4 regions of the Lysinibacillus sp. COL-1 genome follow, and region 2 is predicted to be linked to each of the others. Evidence: riboswitches for the same ligand, from Rfam matches in the RefSeq annotation. Region 2 holds a riboswitch; each other region holds the start of a gene.
The links. A riboswitch is a leader RNA that binds a small molecule or an ion and turns the genes downstream of it on or off. The one in region 2 is predicted to bind S-adenosylmethionine.
Positions count from the first base shown of each region.

Region 1: linked by a shared signal. The riboswitch ahead of AC6BKE_RS15770 (YezD family protein) and the one ahead of AC6BKE_RS09075 (O-acetylhomoserine aminocarboxypropyltransferase/cysteine synthase family protein) in region 2 are both predicted to bind S-adenosylmethionine.
Region 3: linked by a shared signal. The riboswitch ahead of metK (methionine adenosyltransferase) and the one ahead of AC6BKE_RS09075 (O-acetylhomoserine aminocarboxypropyltransferase/cysteine synthase family protein) in region 2 are both predicted to bind S-adenosylmethionine.
Region 4: linked by a shared signal. The riboswitch ahead of metA (homoserine O-acetyltransferase MetA) and the one ahead of AC6BKE_RS09075 (O-acetylhomoserine aminocarboxypropyltransferase/cysteine synthase family protein) in region 2 are both predicted to bind S-adenosylmethionine.

Region 1 is NZ_JCAWSJ010000004.1:1,534,536-1,538,386, forward strand. Features, by position in the region: gene AC6BKE_RS15755 (DMT family transporter) at 1-656, opposite strand, end outside; gene AC6BKE_RS15760 (LysR family transcriptional regulator) at 791-1,669, shown strand; gene AC6BKE_RS15765 (phosphopantothenoylcysteine decarboxylase domain-containing protein) at 1,744-2,418, shown strand; SAM riboswitch class I at 2,629-2,725, shown strand; gene AC6BKE_RS15770 (YezD family protein) at 2,795-2,950, shown strand; gene AC6BKE_RS15775 (flavin reductase family protein) at 3,033-3,518, opposite strand; gene AC6BKE_RS15780 (VOC family protein) at 3,677-3,851, shown strand, end outside.
Region 2 is NZ_JCAWSJ010000004.1:128,691-132,541, forward strand. Features, by position in the region: gene AC6BKE_RS09065 (DASS family sodium-coupled anion symporter) at 1-1,431, opposite strand, end outside; gene AC6BKE_RS09070 (glycerol-3-phosphate acyltransferase) at 1,628-2,260, opposite strand; SAM riboswitch class I at 2,416-2,529, shown strand; gene AC6BKE_RS09075 (O-acetylhomoserine aminocarboxypropyltransferase/cysteine synthase family protein) at 2,641-3,851, shown strand, end outside.
Region 3 is NZ_JCAWSJ010000004.1:3,397,132-3,400,982, reverse strand. Features, by position in the region: gene pckA (phosphoenolpyruvate carboxykinase (ATP)) at 1-652, opposite strand, end outside; SAM riboswitch class I at 1,042-1,160, shown strand; gene metK (methionine adenosyltransferase) at 1,418-2,614, shown strand; gene AC6BKE_RS24910 (gamma carbonic anhydrase) at 2,792-3,304, opposite strand; gene AC6BKE_RS24905 (alpha/beta hydrolase) at 3,439-3,851, shown strand, end outside.
Region 4 is NZ_JCAWSJ010000004.1:2,263,383-2,267,233, reverse strand. Features, by position in the region: gene AC6BKE_RS19530 (hypothetical protein) at 1-227, shown strand, start outside; gene AC6BKE_RS19525 (nucleotide excision repair endonuclease) at 280-705, opposite strand; SAM riboswitch class I at 855-965, shown strand; gene metA (homoserine O-acetyltransferase MetA) at 1,075-2,010, shown strand; gene AC6BKE_RS19515 (GerAB/ArcD/ProY family transporter) at 2,051-3,199, opposite strand; gene AC6BKE_RS19510 (hypothetical protein) at 3,230-3,463, opposite strand; gene AC6BKE_RS19505 (Ger(x)C family spore germination protein) at 3,468-3,851, opposite strand, start outside.

The DNA.
Region 1 (3,851 bases), 1.4 Mb from region 2:
GCACTACAAATGATACCGAGCCCTAAAATAGCCAGCCAGGATGACATTGAATTTGGCAATGTCGGTGTTTCAAATATAAATGTTAAGACAAGGGCATAGATACCAGCAAAGCCGAGCTGATAAATTCCGTATGAAATGGATTCAACATTTCGTGTAAATGAGCTATTCAGTAGTAAATAAATGGAATAGCATAGTGCTGCAATGGCTACTAATAAATCCCCTTTATGGAAGGTGAATGAGCCATGTGCTGTTAAGACTGTAATACCAATCATCGTGCAAATGACCGCAAAGCTAACGGCTCTCGATGGTAATTTTTTTTCAATGAAACTGCTGAAAATCGGCACTAATACTACGGTGAGGCTTAAAATAAAGCCTGCATTTGAGGCAGAAGTAGACTGTAAACCAAATAAACTTAACGCGAACACAATGAATAATAAAAATCCTTGAATAGCCGCATATTTTAATGTTTTACCATTTACTTTGATCATCCGTTTATAAAAAATAAGTCCTGCTACGAAAAATGCAATGATACAACGCAATGCCACCACATTATAAACTGCCAATGTTTCAAGCCCCATGACCATAAAGGTATAAGATAGTCCCCAAAACATTGTGACAATAACCATCAATACATTTGCTTTTCCTTGGATACTCATTATGTTCACCTACCATCTGTGTACTAAAACAGTTTTTATACTAAAATTTACTATATATCTTGTATTGTGATTAGTAAAACGAATGTTTATAATGAATAGGATTAAAAAAATTCATGTATATAGAGGGATGACGGATGAGCTTAGTTAAATATGAGATTTTAACAAAGGTGGCAGAGGTAGCAAGCTTTACAAAAGCAGCGGATGCACTAGGACTAACGCAGTCTGCTGTGAGCCATGCCGTGTCTAGTTTAGAAAAAGAATTTGGCTTTGCTCTCATTCATCGAAGTCGTGCAGGTGTAACACTGACGAGTGAGGGGCAGACCATGCTAAGGGCGATGCGTCAGGTTCTGGATGCCCAGGAATTATTGCAGCAGGAAGCGGCCCATATACTGGGTGTAACACGCGGGAAAGTTCGAATTGGCGTTATTTCAAGTATTTCCTCGAATTGGATGCCAGAAATTGTTCGTATTATGGATCATCAATTTCCAGGGATACAAGTAGAGTTACGAGAGGGAGATTATTACGAAATTGAACAATGGCTGCTAAGTGGGGAAGTCGAAGTAGGATTCTTGAATGGTCAAAAATCAGAGCAATATCAATTTATGGAATTACAACAAGACCCTTTATTATGTATTGTTTCAGATAAAAGCCCTTTATTTCATAAGACAGAAATTGATATTGTTGACCTAGAAGATATGCCTTTTATCATGACTTCCTATAAAGGGACAAATGATGTAAAGGTACTGTTGGAGCAATATCATGTAAAGCCCCATATTCGCTTTGAGCTTTCTGAGGAGGTAGGGATTCTTTCAATGATTTCCCATCATTTGGGCATTAGTATTTTGCCTCAATTGGTCATTCAACATTTACCATCAACGTTAAAAGCAATCCCGCTAAAGCAAGGAGGCTACCGTACCATTGGAATTGCGATGAAGCACCATGCTTCCCCTGTTACCAAGAAATTTGCGGAAATATTAAGTGCTTGGTTAAAAGAGCAAAATAGTACGCTATGATTGTGGCTATTGAAGCACATCCTTACATTACGTTAAAATAGTATTTGTATATATTGTAGAAAATAGGTGAGTGTATGGGGACATTACAAGGCAAAACCGTACTCATTACAAGTGGGGGAACACTTGAAAAATGGGATCGTGTACGAGGGCACACGAATTTATCAAAAGGGACAATGGGCTGTTATTTAGCAGAGGCCGCATTGGCTAAGGGTGCGAATGTAATATATATGCATGGCTACTTTGCACAGCTTCCAGCAAACCACGACAAAATGACATTGGTAAAATTTGAAGGTATTGAGGATTTAGGAGAAAAGGTACGTCATGCGGTTCAGCTACAACAAGTCGATATTGTCATTATGGCTGCTGCTGGCTCCGATTGGGTTATTGACAAGGTCTATGATCAATCCGGTAATTTAATGGAGGAAGCGGGGAAAATGCCTTCTGACGAACCACCTATTATCCATTTTAAAAAGGCACCAAAAGTATTAGGGCAAATCAAGGGCTGGCAACCGAATGTAACGCTAGTAGGCTTTAAGCTAGAAGCTACAAATGATGAGGATTTTTTACTCGCTCGTGCAAGACTGCGTATGGAAGCCGCGCATGCTCAATTTATGGTTGCAAATAGCTCGCAGTCTTTATATGGCGGGGATGAGCCTCATTGGATCGTGCCTGCTGAGGGACAACCAATTAAGGTGATGGGCAAGCAACAGACAGCGCAAACTTTAATGGAATGTTTACATGGGGAATAACGTGATGAACTGTGGAGAAGGTCATACTTCTACACAGTTTTTTTCTTTGCCATTGTGGTTAGATAGACTGACATAGCATACAATACGATAGGATTATGAGTGAATTGTAACAGAGAGGATGCTATTACAAAGTATTCAACTAGGTTTTCTAATATTTTATATTGACATTCGGATAACAGAATTATAGAATTATTTTCAAGAAACGCAGTACTCTTATCAAGAGAGGTGGAGGGACTTGGCCCCATGAAGCCTCGGCAACCGAGAAGATAGGTGCCAAATCCAACAGATGGTGTCTGAGAGATAGGAGGGGCTATCAATCGGTTTGATGCGTTGGCCTCTTTTGTACAACTAGGAGAAGAAAGAGGGGGTGTATCGTATGGCTCAATCGGCAAAGGTAGATGATAAAAAATTAGAGGCAATTGCTAAGGCAATTCAAAATCTTGAATTTGGTGAAGTGAATATTACGATTCAAGATGGTGTGATTGTGCAAATTAATAGGCTTGAAAAGCAGAGATTTCCACAGAAGAAATAATGCTCATTTCAGTTGAACGATGTGAAAAGGCCACTAATAAGCATGGTTTCCATTGCTTACAAGTGGCTCTTTTTTATGGAAATTAGCTATAAAAGCTTTTTGGAATTGGACCGATATGACGACGATGATAGAGAAGGGGTTCTTTTTGAGAATTTGTAATGTCTAGCACTTGCCCAATAAAAATAGTATGATCGCCTGCATCTATTTGCTGAAATGATTTACATTGTAAAATAGCTGCTGTATCATGTAAAATCGGTAGCCCAAAAGTAGAAGTAGACCATTTAGCTTGAGCAAAGCGATCCGGGACTTTACTTGCAAATAATGTACATAAATGCTCTTGATTACTCGCTAAAATATTGACAGCGAATTTTTCCGCACCCATAAAGTAAGAATGGAGCTGAGATTTTTTATCAAGTGACCATAAAATAAGTAGTGGGTCAATGGAAACAGATGCAAAAGAATTGACTGTTAAGCCAATTGGATTCGTTTCATGACATGCTGTCACAACCGTTACACCTGTAGGATAGTTACCTAATGCCAATTTAAAAGCAGCTACTTGATCTGTCATTCAAATCACCTCTTTATAGTTAGTCATAAATTAGTTAACGGAGTTAGTAGGTAAATTGCACTTTTTTTCATACCATATAGTAACTCCTTTTCTTAAGTAAATTTTAAATCAATTAAACATCCAGGTAAAGCTAATGGGGGAAAGAAAGGGGAATTGCCATGACTTTATATTTTGATCATCTGGTACATCAAGTAGAATCACCAGAAAATATAAAGGTTTTCTTCAATAAACGAAATGTCCGTACAGTGAACGGTGGTCAACACACGATGTGGGGGACTTATAATACGCTAAGCTATTTTGGCTTAAGCTATATTGAACAAATCGCTATTTATG
Region 2 (3,851 bases):
AAGGAAGCCGATAATCGTTAATGGAATACCAGATTTCAAGAAATCCTTTGTTGTAAATGCTCCTGTCCCATAGGCAAGCATATTTTGTGGTGCGCTAATTGGTAATAGGAAGCCAAAACTTATGACGAATTGTTGCACGATGACAAAGCCAACTTGATCAACATTCGTTGTTAATGTAGAGGCTAGTACGATGAATACAGGTATCAGTGCAGAGGCTAAGCTTGTTGCACTTGCAAAGCCTAAATGAATTAAAATATTAAATAATGTTACGAGTGCGATGGTTGCTAGTATTGGCATCGTATCTAGCCCAAGTGAACCAAATACTTTATCGGATAACCATGATGCACCTTCCGTCTTAAGTAAAATGGTTCCTAGCATAATACCTACGGCAAAGACGATAATTGTCCCCCACGGGATATGAGGTTCAACTTCCTTCCATGAATAAACACCGATTTTAGGCATTAATAAAATAGCGATGGCAATAATTGTGACTGTAGTTGTGTCAAAGGGATGCAATTTCCCTTCAGTTGCCCAGAAAAGTAGCAAAACGATTGATGTTATGATTAAGCGAATTTCAGGAGCCTTCAATGGGCCAAGCTCGGAAAGCTGTTTTTTGATGACCTCTTTACCACCTTCGATATTGCTAGTCTCAGGCTTAATTAAAGCGATCATAATGAAAAATAGAGCTACAGACATAATGATTGAGAAGGGGGCAGCATAGAGCAACCAAGCACCCCAGGAGATATCCACATTAAATTGTTCCTGAATAAAGTTTAAAGCGACCATATTTTGAGCTGCTGCTGTCTTGATACCGATATTCCAAATGGAAACGGCTTGTACCGAAGTAATAACAAGTAAAGCGGCGAGTCGACTATCGCGTGGTAAACCAAATGCTGCGACCATCCCTAGCAATATTGGTACGACTGCGCCTGCACGTGCTGTGGCAGAAGGAACAAAAAAAGCGAGGGCTATAGAAACTAAAATGGCGCCGAATACGATAGCTTTTGTTTTTGTTCCTACAAGTGAAAGGATCCAGAGAGCAAGCCGTTTATGTAAGTTGGTAATTTGCATGGCTGCTGCTAAAAAAAGAGCTGCTGCTACTAATGCGACAGCGGAATTACTAAATCCACTTAAGGATAATTTTAAAGCGCCAGCAGTTCCTAATTCTGTAGCAGGATCGTCCATTGATGGAGCGAGCCCTAGTAGAACAGTTACAAGTGCAATGATCATGGCTGAGCTAACGGGATAGGACACGGCCTCTGTTACCCATAGGATGACTGCGAATGCTAAGATGGCTAAAGCTCGTTGTCCAGCAATCGGTAAGTCACCGTTATTAGGTAAAAAAGTAATGATGATTAGTAAAGCAAAGGCCAAGCCAATCCATAGTGGCTTTAAATTCCGTTTCGTAGCTGTTTGATTGGGTGAAGACATATTTTCTCATCCTTTCTACGATAAATATGACGATTATTATCCATAACATCGGTTAGTAAAATGTTTTATTAAGATAAGAACTTGTCTATTTTATTGTAAAAAAATAAGTATGCAGAATAGCTGCTTTTTACAGCGATATAAGTAGATAAAGAGAAAATATACGGTCATAAAAAATACAAAAATATCCATTGTAATATTATTTCTTTTTCTTAAATGCAGACGTTACTTTAGGCTCTGTACCCTTCACTAATCGTTGGATATTTTCGATGTGCAGGATAATAGCTATGCCAAAAAGAAGGACAGCAATTATAGTTGGGCCAATTCCAGGAATCCATAAATATGTTGCCGTACAAAAAACGAGATAAAACTCTAGAACACCGACAATTAAATAGTTAGTTGCAAAGGATAAAATGACAAATAAAATAAGTGCAAATAAACCAATCTTCCAATCTACAGCAAGTAGAATTCCAATAATAGAGGCAGTTCCTTTCCCACCATTGAAGCCCATATAAAATGGGAAATTATGACCCAAAATAACCCCTGCAGCAATAATGTAGGTCAGGAGCCATATTTCTCCTTCGGTTAAATGCGGAGCATCTGCTAAATAAAAGTGTGCACCGATAATAGCTACAACGCCTTTGCCAATATCGATTAGGGCTACTAAAACGCCATATTTCCAGCCGAGGGAAAGTGTAGCATTAGAGGCACCTGCATTGCCATGGCCAGCTTTTTTTAAATCAACCCCCGATAAAAATTGTGCCACTTTAGAGCCGTGAATACAGCCAATTAAATATCCAACTAAGAGAAAAATGATCACGGCTTTTACCATAAAAATACTCCTTTCAAATTTTTTTCTAAATTAGTGTATGCGTTCATATTACGTATAAGAGCTGACAGAAGTTTCGGAAAAAATAAAATTTACATATTGACAGAAAAAAACTCTATGTTTATACTGTGTTACAACGATGGAAATTGAATCTCATACTCTTATCAAGAGCGGCGGAGGGATAGGCCCTATGATGCCCAGCAACCAGTAAGTGATGAACTTACTAAGGTGCTAATTCCTACAGATTCTTACTTGGATCTGGCAGATAAGGGGAGGAAAACTTGCAACCGCAACCCTCTTCTTAACAGGAGAGGGTTTTGTTTTCTACACATAAATCCTCCTCATCTCCGGTACCATCGTAAAAAAATAATTGGAGGTACACAATGACAAATTTTAAACCAGAAACATTGCTGTTACATGGTGGTCAAGAGCCAGACCCAGTGACGGGCTCTAGAACAGTTCCTGTCTATCGCTCAACTGCTTTCGTATTTAAGGACACTGCTCATGCGCAACGTCTTTTTGCCTTAGAGGAAGCGGGGAACATTTACACACGGATTACAAATCCGACAGTGGATGTTTTTGAAAAGCGTGTGGCCTTATTGGAAGGTGGGACAGCAGCAGTAGCACTTTCATCTGGTGCAGCAGCTATCGCATTTTCCATTTTAAATCTAGCTGGAGCAGGCGATGAAATAGTAGCAGGTAGTTCTTTATATGGTGGTACGTATAATTTATTGGCTAACACATTACCGAAGTATGGCATTAAAACAATTTTTGTAGATGAAACAAACCCAGAGAATTTTAAGGCTGCGATTACCGATAAAACGAAAGCTGTCTTCGCTGAAATTTATGGTAATCCAAGTTTAAAAGTTTTAGATATTGAAGCAGTAGCTAAGATTGCACATGCTAACAGTTTACCATTAATTATCGATAGTACATTTGCTTCTCCTTATGGTTCCACACCAATTGAATACGGTGCAGATATTGTTGTTCACTCCGCGACTAAATGGATAGGTGGTCATGGTACAACTTTAGGTGGGGTTGTTGTAGACGCTGGTAAGTTTGATTGGACTAGTGGACGATTCCCTGGATTTACGGAACCAGATGCTTCTTACCATGGATTACGTTACGGAATTGATACAGCTTCTGCTGCTTTTGCTACGAAGCTACGCGTACAGTTGTTACGTGACTTCGGTCCAACATTAAGTGCTGACGCAGCGTTTAATTTACTACAAGGTTTAGAAACGCTTCATTTGCGTATCCCTAAACACAATGAAAATGCGTTGGCGGTTGCTGAATATTTACGAAACCACCCATCTGTGGAGTATGTAAACTATAATGGCCTAGAAGATTTTGCGACACATGATTTGGCGAGAAAATACTTGAAAAATGGCTTCGGTTCTGTGCTTACATTTGGCATTAAAGGTGGACGTGAGGCTGGTCGAAAGCTAATTGATAGCGTGAAGCTGTTTTCACATGTAGCAAATGTAGGGGATGCCAAATCGCTCATTATTCACCCAGCATCGACTACACATCAGCAATTATCAACAGATGAATTAATTCAAGCTGGCGTAACCGAGTCGCTCATTCGCTTATC
Region 3 (3,851 bases), 3.3 Mb from region 2:
AGTGCATTGAAAGGATACCTTGCTGTGGTAATAAGTAGTTCATGATACCAAAAATAGATTTTTTCATTTCACCAGCATATTCAGTACCACCGATTAAGATCATTTTCTTTTCAAGTGATACAATGATGAAAGTTTCAGAAGCAGTACCATCAACTGCAGGGTCTGCTTTAAAGTTAGGAGCAGAGATGACAGTGAAGTCTGCAACATGAGAAGCTAATTCTTCTTCAGTTGGACGGATAAATAATTGATGAGCAAAAAGGTTGTGCCAAGCGTATTCATTAATTACTTGGATGCTTAATTGTGAATCTTTGTCAGCACCTGCGAAGCCTTTAAATACGAATAACTCGTCACGTTCTTTTAAATATTTTATTACTTTTACATATAAGTTATCGAACACTTCAGAAGAAATCGGTTGGTTGACTTTACCCCAGTCAATTTGATCTTTTGTGCTTTCTTCTTCTACCGTATATTTATCTTTAGGTGAACGACCAGTGTATTTGCCAGTTTCTGCACGAACTGCGCCATCTACTGTTAACATTGCTTCACCACGAGATGTAGCTTTTTCTGCTAATTGTGGTACTGAAAGTTGAACATTAATGTTACCGCCGTTTAATAATTCCTTCAGTTCGTTTGCAATTTCTACTGAATTCATCGATTAAATACCATCCTTTTTTATAGTATTCCCTTGATTTAGAGGGATTTTTTCTTAATTTCAAAAATAGTATAACACAATTGCTTAAATAATCTATACTAATTAAGAAATTATTTTAGAGTTTTTATCACTTTTCAATAAACTGACAAAAAATAATGTTTTTCGAGTAGAATCCGATCAATCCTACTGTAATTAGGCGCAAAAATTGAGCCACACATATGTTACCACAAGTAGCTAGGTATGTTGTAGGGATTAATTTGCTTCTATTTACATCATCATCCAAGTATGAAAAGTTTTTGTGTAATCAGTTCCTTCCTTTCTATACAGTAATACATAAGAAAATATTTGACAACGTTCAACCTTTTCAGTAACATGAAAATGAACGGATACTCTTATCCCGAGCTGGTGGAGGGTCAGGCCCTGTGAAACCCGGCAACCTGCATGTTTTATTTCACAGCATGCGTTGGTGCCAACCTGATGCAAGGGAACATCCCTTGAACGATAAGAGTGAAAGGTTACGAAGTCATTATTCCTTTCCTCATGTGCAGTAACGTGAGTAAAGGATTTTTTTATTGCTAAAAAAGAATGTAAAGGTAAGTATATGTAGTTCTTTCCTTATTATAATGACAGATCTTTCGAAATCCTCGTGTTAAAAGCAGCAGTAACGGCTTGAGAGTTCAATCCTTAGGAGCGGACTTGACATGGGTAATGAGTACCGTATTCATACACAACTACTTTTTGTAAGAGTAATAGGAGGAAAACCAAATGACAAACCGTCGACTGTTTACATCAGAGAGTGTAACAGAAGGACATCCAGATAAGATTTGTGACCAAATCTCGGATGCCATTTTAGATGCTATTTTAGCAGAAGATCCAAATGCACGTGTAGCGTGTGAAACAACTGTCACAACAGGATTAGTATTAGTAGCAGGAGAAATAACTACTTCTACTTACGTTGATATTAAAGGTATCGTTCGTGATACTGTAGCAGAAATTGGCTATACACGTGGTAAATATGGCTTTGATGCTGAAAATCTAGCGGTGCTTGTAGCTATTGGCGAACAATCGCCTGATATTGCACAAGGTGTTGACCAAGCTTTAGAGGCTCGTGAAGGCTCTATGACAGATGCTGATATTGAAGCAATTGGTGCTGGTGACCAAGGTCTAATGTTTGGTTATGCATGTAATGAAACACCTGAACTAATGCCATTGCCAATCAGCTTAGCACATAAATTAGCACGCCGATTAACAGAAGTTCGTAAATCAGGTGAATTAGCGTATTTACGTCCTGATGGAAAAACACAAGTAACGATTGAATATGATGACAATAATGTACCTGTGCGAGTGGATACAATTGTTATTTCAACACAACATGATGAAGAAGCAACACTTGAACAAATTCAAGCTGATCTGAAAGAATTTGTTATTGCACCCGTTGTGCCAAGTGAATTATTAGATGCAAACACGAAATACTTTATTAACCCGACTGGCCGTTTTGTTATCGGTGGACCTAAAGGGGACGCTGGTTTAACAGGACGTAAAATCATTGTTGATACATACGGTGGTTATGCACGTCACGGTGGTGGCGCATTCTCTGGTAAGGATGCAACAAAGGTAGACCGTTCAGCGGCTTATGCGGCACGTTATGTAGCAAAAAACATTGTAGCAGCTGGCTTGGCAGAACGCGCTGAGGTACAACTTGCCTATGCGATTGGTGTGGCTCAACCAGTTTCCATTGCGGTTGACACATTTGGTACAGGTAAAGTGAAAGAAAGCGCAATCGTAGAGTGGGTACGTGAGCTATTTGATTTACGTCCAGCAGGTATTATTAAAATGCTAGATTTACGTCGTCCGATTTATAAACAAACGGCAGCTTATGGTCATTTTGGTCGTACAGATTTAAATGTACCATGGGAACAAATCGATAAAGCAGATGCTCTACGAGAAAAGGCACATCTATAAACTATTGAGCTAAAGTAATGAAGACATTAGAAAATTATTCTAATGTATTAAAAAGGAAAGGGGCAATATTGTCCCCTTTGTTTTACAAAAAATCCCTCGCTACGATCCGTGAACATTTTGGTTACACGGAAATGCGAGGTATTTTTTTCGTTAATATTGAATTTTTGTGTATATTGTTTACTTCTGAAGGGATTTATAATATTGTCCTTTTTCTGCATATTCGCGCACGATACGTTCCATATCCTCTTTATCTTCTGCATTTAATTCACGGACTACTTTTGCCGGACGACCTAATGCTAAACTATTCGGAGGAATGACTTTACCAGGAGGTACTAGGCTTCCTGCCCCAATAAATGCACCCTCTCCAATCTCTGCCCCGTCTAATATAATGGAGCCCATACCAATTAAAGCATTTTTGCGAATTGTACAGCTATGTAAAGTGACTTGGTGTCCAACTGTTACCTCATCTTCAATAATTAGCGGAAATTTTGGGCTTTGATGTAAGCAACAAAGATCTTGGATACTGACACGTTTCCCAATAATGGTTGGGGAAACATCACCACGAATGACCGTATTAAACCAAATGGTTGTTTCAGCACCAATTGTTACGTCGCCCGTAACAGTTGCGTAATCAGCAATGAAGACAGATGGATCGATCTTTGGCATTTTATCTTTAAATGGATAAATCATGAAAATCGCCTCAATTCTTTCTATAATGTAGTATTATCGTATCAAATACGCAACTTTATGGAAATATAAAATTAAAATGAGCTATTTATTTCGATATAATCAATGTGTAATTATTTTTTAGGAGGACTATGTGAATGTGGAAATGGGAAGCTGAAGGACAAGCAAAGGCTGTGATTGCTATAGTTCATGGTGCATATGAAAATCACCGATGGTATGCATGGCTGATAGAGAAATTAAGATTGGAAGGCTTCCACATAGTCATGGGAGATTTACCTAATCATGGCGTGAATGCAAGGTTTGCTCGTGTCCATGATGAGGACTTCAAATTGTACAATAAATATACAAGAAATCTGATTGAGAATGCTTTTTCATATAATTTACCAACTTTTGTAATAGGACATGGGCTTGGAGCAACGTTAGTTCTTCACACAATGCAAAAGAAGCAATATGAATGTGCAGGCATTATTTTGACATCACCGTGGCTGCAATTAAAGCTTTTACCAGGTAAATTATCAAATGCTTTAACGAGTCTAAGTGCATTGACTGC
Region 4 (3,851 bases), 2.1 Mb from region 2:
AAGATGACTCTACGTATTATCTTGTTTATTATTCGAAAGGGAATGTGCTGGCAAGTATTGCGGCTGAAAAAAATAGTCAAGTTATCCAACTGAAAGAAGGTAGCGAGCAACGAAAAGTGGCTCAACCCTATGTATATAAAATCATCACCAAAGATCCTGAGCTAGACACGATTGATTTGCGAATAAACGGCGAGAGTACGCCAATAGATCGCGTAACCTCTATATAAGACAAAAACCGAAATCCCATTAAATGAGATTTCGGTTTCTTTACAAGATATCTTAATAAAAGACTTTCTCTACATTGTATTTGGAGCGGAAAGTGTTAATCGCATATGTTTCGTAAATTTCACGTTCCATTGGATCTTCTACTTCATAGACCTCAATTTTGAACACTTCATCACGATGATTTTTCATCGGAGATACATTGTCCTCGAAATGCTTTTTAATACGTTGACGAATTTTACGTGCTTTGCCGACAAATAATAGCTCATTCTTGTCATTATAGAATAAAAAAATGCCGCCTTTATCACGTGTGATTTTATGGAAGTCAATAAAACCAAAGTATGGTGTGATAGGCACATCACCAGGTTTTACTTCTTGTTCACGTTGACGGATGACTACATCAGGTTTTGGAAATTCAATTTTAATCAAAGTATTCACGTTCCTCTCTGTTACTAAAGTTATATGGTAACATAAATACGGCATGTTTACCATAAATTTTAAATGTAGAAACACTACTTATAGCAAGCTTAGTGTACATCAAATAAACGAGGAACATGCATTTGAATCACAAAATATTCTATGAATTATTGATATTCTAACTAATTCATGCTACAATTCGATGTAATTAAATAATCTTATCAAGAGAAGCTGAGGGATTTGGCCCGATGACGCTTCAGCAACCTCTAACAATTGTTAGAAAGGTGCTAATTCCAGCGAAGGATTTTTCCTTTGAGAGATAAGAGTGGACGTGAAAAAATCCTTCTCATTCTATCTCGTATGGAATGAGGAGGATTTTTTAATTTGTCAGCAAGGTTTGCTAAAAGAGAGTGATCAAAGAGAGGGGAACGCAAGATGCCAATTAATATTCCGAAAAATTTACCAGCTGGAGAACATTTACGTGAGGAAAAAATCTTCGTCATGGAAGAGGACCGTGCGAAAACACAGCAAATTCGTCCGTTAAACATATTAATATTGAATTTAATGCCTGAAAAAGAAAAAACGGAGCTTCAATTACTACGTTTATTAGGGAATACACCGCTACAGGTAAATATCACCTTTTTAAATACGGCCACACATGAGTCGAAAAACGTCAGTAAATCACATTTACAGCTATTTTACACAACGTTCAACCAAATTCGTCACCGTCGCTATGACGGGATGATTATTACGGGAGCACCTGTAGAAAAAATGGCCTTTGAAGAAGTTAACTATTGGCGGGAAATTTCAGAAATTATGGACTGGTCCAAAAAGAATGTGACATCCGTTTTACATATCTGTTGGGGGGCACAGGCGGCACTGTATCATCATTATGGGATAGGAAAGGTAGAACTTTCAGCTAAATGCTCAGGTGTCTATTCCCATGTAATCACCGATTTAACAGTGGATTTAGTACGTGGCTTCAGTGATTTATTTACCGCTCCACATTCACGCTATACTTCTGTTTCGATCGACGAGGTTCGCAATCATCCAGACTTACGATTATTATCCTATTCAGAGGATGCAGGTGTGTTCATCGTCCAATCAAAAGATAATAAAAACATTATGATTACAGGGCATCTGGAGTATGATGCGACAACATTAGCCGATGAATATAGCCGTGATGTCGCAAAGGGCATAGATATCGCTGTTCCTGTGAATTACTTCCCGAATGATGATCCATCACAGGAGCCAATGAATACATGGCGTGCCCATACGCATTTATTATTCTCTAACTGGTTGAACTACTATGTTTACCAAGAAACACCATACGAATGGGATTTTGTAGATGAAATTGAATATCATATTTAATTAATAAAAAGTCTAATTTCTTTTCTCACCATAAAAGAAATTAGACTTTTTGATTGTCATTCGTTGTTTCTGTATTAGGCGTTTCGGTACTTTGAGCTTTGGTTTTGCGATTTCGTATAACTGCGACAATCAATAAAAGTATCGGTAATAAAATGGTGATTATAAAAGAAAAGATTGGCCAAATTTCATTATTGTAATTGGTTGAATGTACAATGTCTGGATGAATAATTTGAGAAAGCCCAATGACAATTAGACCCATCGGTAATATGAGAGGGCGATGATCCTTGATTTTTAAAATTTGCGCAAGACCGACAACAGTCGTATAGAAATACATAAATGTGCGAATATAAATAGATGAAATCCACATAAAGGCCATGATGATTTCAATGCGCTGCAAAAAATTCCCTATCGATATTCTTTGCGCTAAGGCATAGCTAGGAAATGTTCTAGATGACGTATTCTCAGGTCCTAAAACAAGAATCGATAGCACAATCAACGTAATTAAGACGATGCCACCGAGGATTGTCCCAAAATATAACCCTTTCTGTGCAGATGGCTGTACATTGACACCAGCAGGATACAGTATTAATAACACCAGTAGTGGAAAGGAAAAGATACTCATAAAGCGTGCAATACTATAAAGCATAGATGTTTTGGTTGCTTCTAATAAGGGTTGAATGTTCTCAAAATGAATTTGAGGCGTAATACAAACCATAAAAAAAATAAAAATAAAGACAAATGCTGGAAAAATAATTTCTGCTGAACGGGCAAAGGTCTCAATGCCTAAATAAGCAGCGTACATAATGATAATACTAAACATCAAGGCAAATGCTAATGTCGGAGTCTCCGGCATGACTTCGGTTTTCATAAAAATACCGATAAAATAGAGTAATTCTCCAGCAGATAGAAAGGTTAAGATTAGGAAACAACTGGCTGTGATTTTTCCAAAAAAACGACCAAGAATTTTTTCATTTGCCTCTACAAAATTAAGTGACGGTGTTTGGTTGGCTAGTGTTAAAAATAATTTAACGGCCAGCAGGCTAAGGACAACTCCAATGCAGGCGGCAATCCATGCATCTTGCTTAGCGGCACCCGTAATACTAGAAGGGATAATTAAAATTGCCGTTCCGATAGAATAGAGGAATGTAATGATTGTAAATTGTCTTGAACTAATAATCTCTTTTTCCATCGAGCAACCCTCCATTTTTTATCCTTCTATCTATTTTGTTAATGACACAATATAATCTTTAATTGGTGTAAAGATAAAGGTAATCAAATCCAATGGGCTTGGAATATGGATTTTTAGCGCATTTCCCATATTCAAAGCCGTTCCGATGAGAAGCAAAATAGAAAATACGACAATGGTTTTTGAATCATGCTGCTTTTTTAGCTTTGGTATAAAAATAAGTGCTAGGATCATTGAAATGATAAAGATGGCTACAGCTAGCACCATTTCGTTACTCCTCCTTTGGCTTGTTTAATAATGAATTTTGCATCGTACCTAAACCTTGTGTCGTTACTTTCACTTGCACATCTACCGCCAAATCTGGAAAGATGGAAGCCCACTCATCCTTAATTTTTTTCCACTGTTTTGGATCTGCACGATGTAAGGCATCACCGAAACCAAACACATCAACCTCATATTGCTGTTGTATTTTCTCCAATGTTTTTTGAATTCGTTCATCAATGCCCTTAGCTGTTTTTTTATTGACATAATCAATGGATTTATTTTTTGTAAGATCGATATCACATTCGACCTCTCCTATGTTCTGCTCAACATTAATACGGACATCAATTTTCGGCATTCCGTTATCAAAAGACCCTTTCACTTTTGTTGTGGA